DNA from 2 places in the Pradoshia eiseniae genome. Region 1 is predicted to be linked to the other one. Evidence: predicted binding sites of a transcription regulator. Region 1 holds the regulator's gene; the other holds the start of a gene.
What was found. Region 1 encodes LexA, which represses DNA repair genes until DNA is damaged. Its sites were predicted from a motif close to CGAACATATGTTCG; they were not measured.
Positions count from the first base shown of each region.

Region 2: the regulator LexA is predicted to act here: its motif matches at 4,355-4,368, upstream of recA (recombinase RecA).

Region 1 is NZ_PKOZ01000011.1:73,135-79,462, forward strand. It holds gene CYL18_RS15050 (hypothetical protein) at 1-88, shown strand, start outside; gene CYL18_RS15055 (hypothetical protein) at 232-597, opposite strand; gene CYL18_RS15060 (GNAT family N-acetyltransferase) at 1,060-1,626, shown strand; gene lexA (transcriptional repressor LexA) at 1,763-2,389, opposite strand; gene yneA (cell division suppressor protein YneA) at 2,546-2,863, shown strand; gene CYL18_RS15075 (YneB family resolvase-like protein) at 2,954-3,604, shown strand; gene CYL18_RS15080 (DUF896 domain-containing protein) at 3,681-3,911, shown strand; gene tkt (transketolase) at 4,055-6,058, shown strand; gene pepF (oligoendopeptidase F) at 6,245-6,328, shown strand, end outside.
Region 2 is NZ_PKOZ01000003.1:194,131-200,458, forward strand. It holds gene spoVS (stage V sporulation protein SpoVS) at 1-234, opposite strand, end outside; gene CYL18_RS07895 (TIGR00282 family metallophosphoesterase) at 366-1,163, opposite strand; gene rny (ribonuclease Y) at 1,274-2,833, opposite strand; gene recA (recombinase RecA) at 3,203-4,252, opposite strand; gene CYL18_RS07910 (competence/damage-inducible protein A) at 4,576-5,814, opposite strand; gene pgsA (CDP-diacylglycerol--glycerol-3-phosphate 3-phosphatidyltransferase) at 5,858-6,328, opposite strand, start outside.

The sequences.
Region 1 (6,328 bases):
TAGAACTATCTCTGGAGTTTTAGGTGTTATTAGTGTAGCTGTTGCACTGTTAGTTACGAAGAAAACAATTATTAAGAAACCTAGGTAGTTAATCAATTTCAAATTTAAACTTACTTTACTAACGGGGCATTGATCTAGGAAGGATTAATGCCTTTTTGTGTTGAAATTCTTATGGAAGTAAAGGGGCAGGATAGCGTAAGAAGGAAATTCCTATTAGAGGTATCATCTGAATTACATTTTAGAGTTAAATTTTTGCCCGATTGCCTGTGTTATACCCCAAAATAGAAATCGATAGACAACAGCAATAAGTAATAACATACAAACAAAGTCAAAAAGGGAGAAAGGTTCATAATCAATTAAATAAGAATTAATAAATATTATCGACAAACACAGTAGCTCCATTAAGGAATCTTTAATTCCGATTTTCTCATACAAATATTTTGTTTTTTCAATGTTATAGACGTCTTTTAATTCTTCACTAAAATATCCCTTAATAAAGATTAAACCTATTAAATAAGCCCCCATAGCAGGTATATAGCCTATATTCAAAACCTGCGTTATTACACAATAAATTATGGTGAATAAGAACAGATACATTTTTGAAGTCCCCCTTTTTGTTTATATACTTACAATATTATACTTTTAAATATCAAGGATAGGTTTATTTTGGAGGAGATATACTTAAATTATCGAGGTGTTGATCCAAAGAGGATGAATGCCCTTTTCTGTTGAATTCCTTAATGGGGATATGTGGCAGCATTCCTGTAACAAATGAACAGTGAAAAATCTTCGCTTGTGAAGAATGATACATAAACAAACAGGGGGCTTTATCTCAATAACGGAGGCAGCAAAAAAGCAGTCTCTATTTTATGGCATTTGCAACAATCCTTACGAAAACAGCCAATAAAAAACAGGTCAATCCCTTCATATCAATATAAATTTAATGGTTTACCATTAATTGCGCTGCTCACTTAAATAAAATATCTGATAAGTCAGAAAGATGATATATCTATGTCACTATCGACGATATAATGGAGTAAAAGTGAAGAGGTGGTCTGGATGGAGGCACGAAACATATTTGATCCATTTCCCGAATTGGAAACCGAACGACTCATCTTAAGGAAAATCAGGATGGAGGATGCCCATGATATGTATGCCTATGGCTCCAATCCTGAAGTAACGAAATATATGACATGGAACACGCATCAATCCATTGAGGATACGAAGGAGTTTTTGGTGTTCGCCCTCTCACAATATGAACAGAAGGAACTCGCTCCATGGGGAATCGAACGGAAAGGCACTGGCAAGCTGATTGGAACGATTGATTTTGTTGGATGGAAAATCCCGCACAGAGTGGCGGAGCTAGGCTATGTGCTCTCGCAAGACTTCTGGGGGCAGGGAATAGCCGCTGAGGCAGCGAAGGAAGTGATTAAGTTCGGGTTTATGAAGATGAACTTGATGCGAATTCAAGCAAGATGCTTTGTGGAAAATACGGGGTCTGAACGGGTCATGCAGAAGGCGGGAATGACGTATGAGGGTGTCATTCGAAAAGGAATGTATGCCAAGGGGAAGCATCAAGATTTGAAGATGTATTCCATCCTGAGAGATGAGTACTTTTCTAAATAATAGGTTGTATTGAATGCTTGAAATGACTTCAAGCATTTTTTTGTTGTGTATAAACTCTAGTAATCCAGCATATAGTCTACTAAGAATCTAGTAAGTTAAATGAAAGAACCAGCCGGAATGCTTGGCTGGTTCAGTATTAATGAATATTTCTATATAGGCCGATGACTTTCCCTAGGATGCTGACATTCTGAAGGATGATTGGGTCAAGCATGGAATTTTCAGGCTGAAGGCGGAAATGGTTATCTTCCTTGAAGAAGCGTTTCACCGTGGCTTCATCGTCCTCGGTCATGGCGACGACAATCTCGCCATTATTGGCTGTATGCTGCTGGCGGACGATGACATAATCTCCATCAAGGATGCCGGCTTCAATCATACTGTCACCCATAATCTCTAGCATAAATACGTTTTCGTCGGCTGGAGCCATATGCTCTGGCAATGGGAAGTATTCTTCAATATTCTCAATCGCCGTGATCGGCTGACCTGCAGTAACCTTACCAATCAGAGGGACGCTGACAGAATTGGCTTTTGGAATATGCTCATGCGGATCCATATCCAGTACTTCAATGGCACGCGGCTTTGTCGGGTCACGTCTGATGAGGCCTTTGCTTTCCAATCTGGCCAAATGTCCGTGAACGGTAGAGCTTGAGGCTAGTCCGACTGCTTCCCCAATCTCTCGCACGGAAGGCGGATATCCCTTCGTTTTAACTTCTTCTTTAATATATAGTAAGATATCTTGCTGTCGCTTTGATAGTTTTGTTGTCATCTCCCGCACCTCTTTATCTGATCTTTACCGCTATTATAGCATGAGGCGAACACTAGTACAAACATAAGTTCGATTTTTCTGTTGACACAAAACATTTGTTCGGTTTATACTAAGAACAAGAAATACGAACATACATTCTGTGGAGGGGTTTTTAATATGAAACAAGTTTGGTCTTCTTATTCGTATACCATTATTTTTGCAGTTGGACTTTTTCTGTTAATCTTATTGATGACTTTCACGAATTTAGAAAAAAGCGATAATCAATATATGCAAGTGAAGGTTGAAAGCGGAGATACGCTTTGGGCCATGGCTGAACAATATGAGGATGCCAATATGTCAACGACTGAATTTGTGAAATGGGTGAGAGAGGCCAATGAGTTGGAAACGACTCATATCCAAGAAGGCCAGACCATTATCCTTCCTATCGAAAGAAACACAGATATCCTGCATTTGGCAGACTCAAATAAGGAATAAACGTTATAATGATAGTAGTGAAGGCCGGGGCATTCGTTCCGGCCTTCGGTGCATATCTCGAGAAGAAATATATAGAGAATGGTGAGAGAAATGAAGGTTGGAATTTACTGCAGAGTCAGTACAGAAAAGAGCACACAGGAGACATCTCTTGAAAGACAGGAACAGGAGCTGACACAGCTGGCCGCGATTAAAGGCTTCGAGGTCGTGTCGATTGAAAAGGAGCAAGCGAGCGGATATGATCTGGAGCGAGAGGGTATTCTTATTCTATTAGAACAAATGCGCAATAAAGAAATCGAGGGACTGCTCATCCAGGATGAGACACGGCTCGGCCGAGGAAATGCGAAGATTGCCTTAATGCATTGTATCTATAAGGAAGGCATCAAGCTATATACAGTCACCCATAACGGGGAGCTTGAGGTATCTGAAACAGACGCCATGCTTCTTCAGATAATCAGCATTGTGGAAGAATATCAGCGCAAGCTTCAAAACAGCAAGATTCGCAGGGGCATGAAGCGCGCGATTGAGAATGGGTATAATCCTGTCAAGAATCTGTCGAACCAGCATGTCGGTGGAGGAAGAGAGCGGACTGAGGTTCCAATCCAGGAGATCATTGCCCTCCGGATAAAAGGTCTGACATTTGCCGAAATCACGGAGAATTTGAACCGCAGGGGCTATGAGGTATCAAAAGCGACTGTGCACCGCCGATATGCCGAGCACGCTGAAAAACAGAGGCATATATAGTAGATACTTCTTGAAATAGGCCGCGTTTTTCTATACGATGACAGTAATTGATTTTTTATGAAAAGGAGCAATCCATATGCTGCCAAAGCACAAAATAAACAGAATAAATGAATTATCCAAAAAAGCAAAGGCTGGCGGCCTCACAACAGAGGAAGCGAAGGAACAATCCTTGCTGCGCGCCGAGTATTTAGAGTCCTTCAGGTCTTCTATGAGAAATACGATTGAGGGCGTAACCATCATTGACCCGAATGGAAATGACGTGACACCTGAAAAGGTTAAGCAAATCCGTAATAAAAGACTCCACTAATGGGTAAGAGATAGTAATAGGTATTTTTAACAATTGAAATTTATGTCAATTCTGTAGAATTGCCTAAATAATGTTGTCAATATAACTTTGTATCATTTATAGTTAGACTGAAGTATGTTAATCGGAAAGGATGTAGACTGACTATGTTTACTGAAAAGGATCAATTAGCAATCACTGCTATACGTACACTTTCAATCGATGCAATCGAAAAAGCCAATTCCGGACACCCTGGCATGCCAATGGGCGCTGCGCCAATGGCTTATACATTATGGACTCGTTTCATGAACCATAACCCTAATAATCCAGATTGGTTTAACCGCGACCGTTTTGTATTGTCAGCCGGACATGGATCCATGCTTTTATACAGTCTTCTTCACTTATCCGGATATGGACTTGATATGGAAGAGATCAAGAACTTCCGTCAATGGGATTCTAAAACCCCTGGTCACCCTGAATATGGTCACACACGCGGCGTTGAAGCCACAACTGGACCATTAGGACAAGGAATTGGGATGGCTGTCGGGATGGCAATGGCTGAGCGTCATTTAGCCGCTACTTATAATAAAGAGAACTATGAATTAGTTAACCATTTTACATACAGTATCTGCGGAGACGGCGACTTAATGGAGGGTGTTTCTGCTGAAGCGGCTTCCTTGGCTGCGCACTTGAAGCTAGGCCGTTTAGTCGTTCTTTATGATTCCAATGATATTTCCTTGGACGGAGAATTGAATATGAGCTTCTCCGAAAGCGTCGCAGACCGCTTTAAGGCCTATGGCTGGCAGTATATCCGTGTAGAGGACGGAAACGACTTAAACGAAATCGCCAAAGCGCTTGAAGAAGCGAAAACAGATCTTGACCGCCCAACCATGATTGAGGTGAGAACAATCATTGGGTATGGCGCGCCGAATAAATCCGGTAAAGCGGCCGTTCACGGCGCTCCGCTTGGTGAAGATGAAATGAAGCTTACAAAAGAATACTATAAATGGACATTCGAAGAAGACTTCTATGTGCCTGAGGAAGTATACGCAACATTCAAAGAAACAATCATTGATGCAGGTGCGAAGAAAGAAGAAGAATGGAACCATTTATTCGCAAATTATAAAGAAGAGTATCCAGAGCTTGCAGCACAGCTTGAAACAGCCATTAAAGGTGAGCTTCCAGAAGGCTGGGATAAAGAGATTCCTGTCTATGAAGCAGGCAAAGCTGTTGCGACGCGTAATTCCGGAGGCGAGGTCCTTAATGCCCTTGCGAAGAATGTTCCGTCCCTTTTCGGCGGTTCTGCTGACTTGGCTGGCTCTAATAAGACCATGCTAAAAGGCGAAAAAGACTTCTTGCCAGGTTCTTATGAAGGCCGCAACATTTGGTTTGGTGTCCGTGAATTCGGAATGGGCGCTGCATTAAATGGAATGGCGCTTCATGGAGGACTTCACGTGTACGGCGGTACATTCTTTGTCTTCTCTGATTACTTGCGTCCGGCTATCCGCTTGGCAGCACTCATGAACCTGCCTGTCACATATGTGTTCACGCACGACAGCATTGCAGTTGGGGAAGACGGTCCTACGCATGAGCCAATTGAGCATCTTGCTGCCTTGCGCGCAATGCCGAACGTTTCCTTGATCCGTCCTGCGGACAGCAATGAAGTGGCTGCTGCCTGGAAAGCGGCTCTTACTAGCAAGAACAAACCAACAGCGCTTGTTCTATCTCGTCAAAACCTCACCACTCTGCCGTTATCTGCTAAATTGGCAGAGGAAGGCGTTCAGAAGGGGGCATATGTCGTATCACCTGCTAAAAAGGATGAAGCAGATGCTATCCTTCTTGCATCAGGCTCTGAGGTTGGTCTTGCTGTTCAGGCACAAGGCGTATTGGCTGGCGAAGGCATTGATGTATCGGTTGTCAGCGTACCATCCTTTGACCGTTTTGAAGAGCAATCTGCGGAATACAAGGAATCCGTAATCCCTAAATCCGTTAAGAAACGCTTAGCAATTGAGCTTGGCACTTCCTTCGGCTGGGAACGCTACACAGGTGATGAAGGCCGCGTTCTAGCGATGGATCGTTTCGGCGCATCCGGTCCGGGAGAACTATTGATGGAGAAATTCGGTTTCACGCCATCAAACGTTGTTTCTATCGTAAAAGATATGCTTAAATAATCTGTTTTAATGAAGGCTAGTCTTGCGTGCTGCTGCATGCAAGGCGGCCTTTTTTATTCTCTTAAGCAAGAATCGTAAGTTTTCTGCTCATTCTTGGTAAACTAGAGAGAGAAAGCACACCTGTGCTAAAACAGGCCTATCCACGTATATACATAAGCAATGGACAAATGAACAGGAGGCAGTCAGATGAAACAGTATAAAGACCGAAGTGAAGTGGCGGACCATGAGAAATGGGATTTAACCGACCTGTACACAAGTACAGAAGAGTGG
Region 2 (6,328 bases), on a different contig from region 1:
GGCTGTTCTTTCCTCGCCTTCAATCAGTATATCTGTAAATGCCGGAATACAAATCAAATCAACGCCACTTGGAGCAACAAATCCCCTTGCAATCGCTACTGCCTTCACTGCCTGATTGAGCGCACCAGCACCAATAGCCTGGATTTCTGCTGCGCCCCTTTCACGCAATACACCTGCCAGTGCTCCGGCAACGGAATTTGGATTCGATTTCGCTGATACTTTTAATATTTCCATTTCTGGTCCCCCTCATCTTATTCCAATACATGTCCCCTGGTGAAATTGCATTTTCTGTTAACTATATTCAGATGAGGGATAAGTTATGCCATGCAAAAAGACCAGCCCGCAGGCTGGTCTTTAGTTCCTCTTCAATAGAAGAACGGATGGTCTTCATTAATTAAGATACGTTCTGTTTTGATGGCTTTTCCGGTTTTCGGGTCCAAATCGATAATGACACCGCTCAGGACAGTGCGTCCTTCTTTTGGCACTTCGAATCTTACTGGCATGGACGTGAGGAATTTCTTGATGACAGCTTCCCTTTCCATCCCCAAAATACCATCATACGGACCAGTCATTCCGACATCAGACATATAGGCCGTACCATTTGGCAATATGCGATTATCGGCTGTTTGCACATGTGTATGGGTTCCGATTACAGCAGATACTCTTCCGTCTAAATACCATCCAAGCGCCTGCTTCTCGCTAGTCGCTTCTGCATGGACGTCAACAAAGATGAACGGCGTGCGTTTCGCCGCCTCCTCGACAAGCTTATCCGCTACTAAGAACGGGTCATCTAGCGGAGGCATGAATGTTCTTCCTTGAACACTGATAACGGCTAATTCATATTGGTTCATCTTCAAGAACTTCAAGCCCGCTCCCGGTGTTCCTTCCGGGAAATTACCAGGACGCACCAAATATTTCGCATCACCAATAAACTCAAAAATATCACGGTTATCCCACGAATGATTACCAAGAGTAATCATATTTGCCCCATACTCCAGTAATTCTTTATAGATTTTCTCAGTGATGCCGCGTCCTGCCGCAGCGTTCTCTCCGTTGATAATTACGAACTGGGGACGGTATTTATCCTTTAGTTTCCCCAAGTATTCCTTTACCATATTTCTTCCCGGCGAGCCAACAACATCACCGATAAATAATAGCCTCATCTGATTTAATTCCTTTCATATGCCTCGGTTGTCCTTATTCTAGTGTGTCACATAAATAAGAACTGTGACCAGCAATCATTCAAAAAAATAAAGCGGTGAAAATCACCGCTTTATTTTGCATATTCAACTGCTCTTGTTTCACGAATTACGGTTACCTTAATATGTCCAGGGTAATCCAGTTCATCCTCTATCCGTTTTCGGATATCCCTTGCCAAACGATGTGCCTCTAAATCATCAATGCTCTCTGGCTTGACGATAATCCGCACTTCACGGCCAGCTTGGATAGCGAATGATTTCTCTACACCCTCATAGGACTCAGAGATATCTTCGAGTTTCTCAAGACGGCGAATATAGTTTTCAAGCGTCTCGCTTCTTGCACCAGGACGTGCTGCTGACAACGCATCAGCCGCCGCAACAAGAATAGCAATAATGGATTTTGGTTCGGTGTCTCCGTGATGGGAAGCAATACTATTGATTACAACAGGATGCTCCTTATACTTCGTCGCCAGCTCGACCCCAATTTCAACGTGACTTCCTTCTACTTCATGATCGATTGCTTTTCCGATATCATGAAGCAATCCAGCCCGTTTGGCCAAAGTAACATCCTGGCCAAGCTCCGCTGCCATCAAGCCGGAAAGGTACGCCACTTCCATTGAATGCTTAAGTACATTTTGACCATAGCTCGTACGGTAACGCAAACGGCCTAAAATTTTGATCAAATCTGGATGCAGGCCATGAACGCCGACTTCAAATGTAGTTTGTTCCCCAATCTCGCGGATATGCTCATCAACTTCTCTTCTAGCTTTATCCACCATTTCTTCAATTCGTGCTGGATGGATACGACCGTCTTGAACAAGCTTCTCAAGAGCTAATCTTGCTGTCTCGCGGCGAATTGGGTCGAAACCAGATAGAATGACGGCTTCAGGTGTATCATCGATGATCAAATCGATGCCTGTTAGCGTCTCGAGCGTCCGGATGTTTCGGCCCTCACGTCCAATAATTCGACCCTTCATCTCATCATTCGGCAGATTGACGACCGATACCGTCGTTTCGGCTACATGGTCTGCAGCACAACGCTGAATGGCAAGTGACAAGATTTCACGCGCTTTTTTGTCCGCTTCTTCCTTCGCCCGGTTTTCACTCTCTTTTATCATGACTGCGATGTCATGTGAAAGATCCTTTTCCACCCGATCAAGGATAATGGATTTTGCTTCTTCTCTCGTTAGGCTGGAAATTCGTTCAAGTTCAGATTGCTGAGCTCGAATTATCTCATCCACTTTGCTTTCCATCTGTTCAATATGCTGTTGTCTTTGGTTTAGAGAATCTTCCTTTTTCTCAAGCACGGATTCACGCTTATCCTGTGAATCTGCTTTACGATCTAGATTCTCTTCTTTTTGTAGAATTCGGTTTTCCTGTCTCTGTAATTCAGCTCGTCTTTCACGAACCTCCTTTTCAGCATCAGTCCGAAGTTTATGAATTTCATCCTTTGCTTCCAAAAGGGATTCCTTCTTCAAGGCATCCGCTTCCCGCTTTGCGTCTTCAATAATTTTTTCAGCCGCATTTGTCGCTCCGGAAATTTTGGATTCTGCTATGGATTTTCTTAACAAATAGCCAACAACTGCACCAACAATTAGGCCAAGCAAAATGGAGATGATAGTGATTGGATCCATCAATACACCTCCTCTTGCTATAATTTTTTTTAATCTCTTTTACTACATTTTCACTCTTGCTTGTACATCATTTTTAAAATATACAGCATTATCAATTTCACGTATGTCTTTTAAAAAGAAATTAATACATTTCTATTGTAAAGTTATGAAAATTTGTTGTCAAGAGCAAGTCAGAATGCGATTCGCGCTCATTTTTTGAAAATAAAGACAGTTTTCTAGACGCGCATCTCTATCCGTGAATTTTCCATCTCTTCAAAATTATGAAATGCGCATTTTCCTAGTTTATCTGAAGAAAATTTGCTCAAATTATTTTAAGAATGAAGAAGAGGCACACCTAAAGAATAGGCTGCCTCTTCCTTATTTAATGTCTTATTCTAGGTCAAAACCATCCATCATATCTTCATCTTCTTTTGGTGCCTCGATAGCGACATCTGAATCTAATCCATACTCAGCACGGATTTTTTGCGTAATCTCTGCACGGATATCAGGATTTTCCTTCAGGAATAGCTTAGCGTTCTCACGTCCTTGGCCAAGACGTTCGTTATTGTATGCGTACCAAGATCCGCTCTTTTGAACAACATCCAGCTCTGAACCAATATCGATGACTTCGCCTTCTCTTGAAATCCCTTCACCATACATGATGTCAACTTCTGCCACACGGAATGGAGGAGCGACCTTATTTTTAACAATCTTGATTTTCGTTCTGTTACCGACAATATCAGTGCCTTGTTTCAATTGTTCGGCACGTCTTACCTCAAGACGAATCGTTGAATAGAATTTAAGCGCACGACCACCAGGAGTTGTCTCTGGGTTTCCGAACATTACTCCAACCTTCTCACGGATTTGGTTAATGAAGATGGCAATCGTATTGGATTTATTGATTGCGCCGGATAATTTACGAAGAGCTTGAGACATCAAGCGAGCTTGCAAACCAACGTGAGCATCTCCCATTTCTCCTTCAATCTCCGCTTTAGGGACAAGAGCCGCAACGGAATCGACAACGATGATGTCAACAGCACCGCTTCGCACCAAGGCCTCAGCAATCTCAAGCGCTTGTTCTCCTGTGTCCGGCTGTGAAAGTAATAATTCATCAATATTTACACCAAGCTTTTGTGCATAAGCAGGATCAAGAGCATGCTCAGCATCGATAAACGCCGCTTGTCCGCCTTGAGCCTGGACTTCAGCGATGGCATGCAAGGCAACCGTCGTCTTACCGGAACTCTCTGGTCCGTAAATTTCAATAATTCTCCCGCGCGGATAGCCGCCCACACCAAGTGCTGCATCTAAAGCTAAGGAACCGCTTGGAATGGTTGATACCTTTCTGTCAGCTCTTTCTCCTAATTTCATGACTGAGCCTTTACCAAATTGCTTCTCGATTTGTTTTAGCGCCATATCCAGCGCAGCTTGACGATCACTCACTATTTATTTCCTCCCCATATCTATATGAAAACAATTGCCTATAATCTTGTTAGAACATATTTATACTATACCTCATCCGTGTCCATTTGCCAAGTAAAAAACCGAACATTTATTCGTATGATTTTCATAGGGGAAAGCAGCATAAAAAAGAAAAACCCGCGCTGTATACCCAGTCTTTCGAAACAAAAATAAGGGTAAGTTTAAATTTTCCCGGATTATAACACAATGAATTTTCTTAACAATATCTATAAGTATATAAGAAATGGAAAAGGGACCCATGAAATGCTTCCAAGGCCCCTTTTTATACAAGCACAGAATGCTGGTTATTGTTTTAATTGGTGCAATAAGAAATGACAGCCGTATTTTACGCTTCGCACTCGGTTTCCTTCCCGCATGCCGCCAAGGTTCAGTTTCTTCGCAAACGGCTCACGCCCCGGCAAAGCAAGGCCTACAAAAACAGTTCCAACCGGATTTCCTTCCAATTCATCAGGCCCGGCGACTCCAGTAAAGCTAATGCCGACATCAGAACCAAGCAGCTTTTTAATATTTTCAGCCATTTCGATTGCACAAGCTTCACTGACGACACCATGCTCTTTAATCGTTGAGTCACTGACTTGCAAGAGTTTTTGCTTAGCTTCGTTTGTATAGCAGACGATTCCGCCCTTCAAAATAAGCCCCGCTCCCGGTATTCCAGTTAATTCCTCTTGGAACATACCGCCTGTTAGACTTTCTGCCGCAGAAATGGTCCACTTTCGTTCTTTCAAGAGCGCGATTGCTTCTTTCATGAGTGTCGTATCATTGTATCCGTAGAAATAATCTCCTACACGGCTTAGGATCTGTTCCTCTGCCTTTCTGATCATTTCCTCGGCACCTGCTGACGTTTCATGCTTAGCCGTAATCCGGAGGGTAACCTCCCCGTTCGCTGCCAAAGGAGCAATTGTCGGGTTTGTCTGCGCATCCAGTATGTCTTCAATATCCGTTTCCAGCTGCGACTCTCCTATGCCGAAAAAGCGTAGAATCCTTGACTCAATCCGCTCTCTTGTTCCCATGTCCTTCAATAAGAAAGGCTCCAAGTAATCTTTGTACATCGGCTGCATTTCACTTGGCGGGCCAGGGAGAAGAACATGAATATGCTCTCCGTGAGAAACAGCCATTCCCGGAGCCATACCATGATGATTTGGAAATACTTCTGCCCCTTCAATCACCAAAGCTTGCTTACGGTTATTTTCAGTCATCTTACGGCTGATTTTTTCGAAGTAGTCCTCGATGTTTGCCATTGACTTATGGTCAGTAATCAGCGTCTTCCCTATGTATTCAGCAACTGTCTCTTTCGTCAAATCATCCTTTGTTGGACCAAGACCGCCCGTATAAATAATCAGGTCAGCTCGTTTCTCCGCAGTCTCAATCGCTTGTCTAAGCCGGTCCTGATTATCTCCCACCACGGTGTGGTAATAGACATTCACGCCGATCTCAGCTAAACCCTTCGAGATAAACTGCGCATTTGTATTGGCAATCTGGCCAAGCAGCAATTCGGAGCCGACTCCAATAATTTCAGCATTCATTCCACTCACCTTCCATTCACGGAACTATATGTGAATGATACCCTTATTTTGAATTTGAAAACGCGTGCTTATTTTTGGCGAAGTAATCCCAGCCAGACCAAAGTGTAAAGAATAAAGCCACATATAAGGCAAAATCCGCAAATGGGAAGGAAATCCACTCAAATGGGAGATTATGAAGCAGAAGTGCCGAAATAGCAATGATTTGCGTCCATGTTTTAATCTTGCCCAATTGATTTGCCGCAACAACTTCCCCGCCGCCTGCCAAAATTAAACGGAGTCCAGTCACCGCAAATTCCCGGCTGATAATTAAGATAACAATCCATGCAGGAGCAGCATCCAAATCTACAAGAACAATCAAGGCTGCAGAAACGAGCAGCTTGTCCGCTAACGGATCGAGGAATTTCCCCAGGTTAGTGACAAGATTATGCTTTCTTGCATAGTAGCCGTCCACCCAGTCTGTCGTTGATGCGATGATAAAAATCAAGGCGCCGACGAAATGGGCGATAGGTAGCTC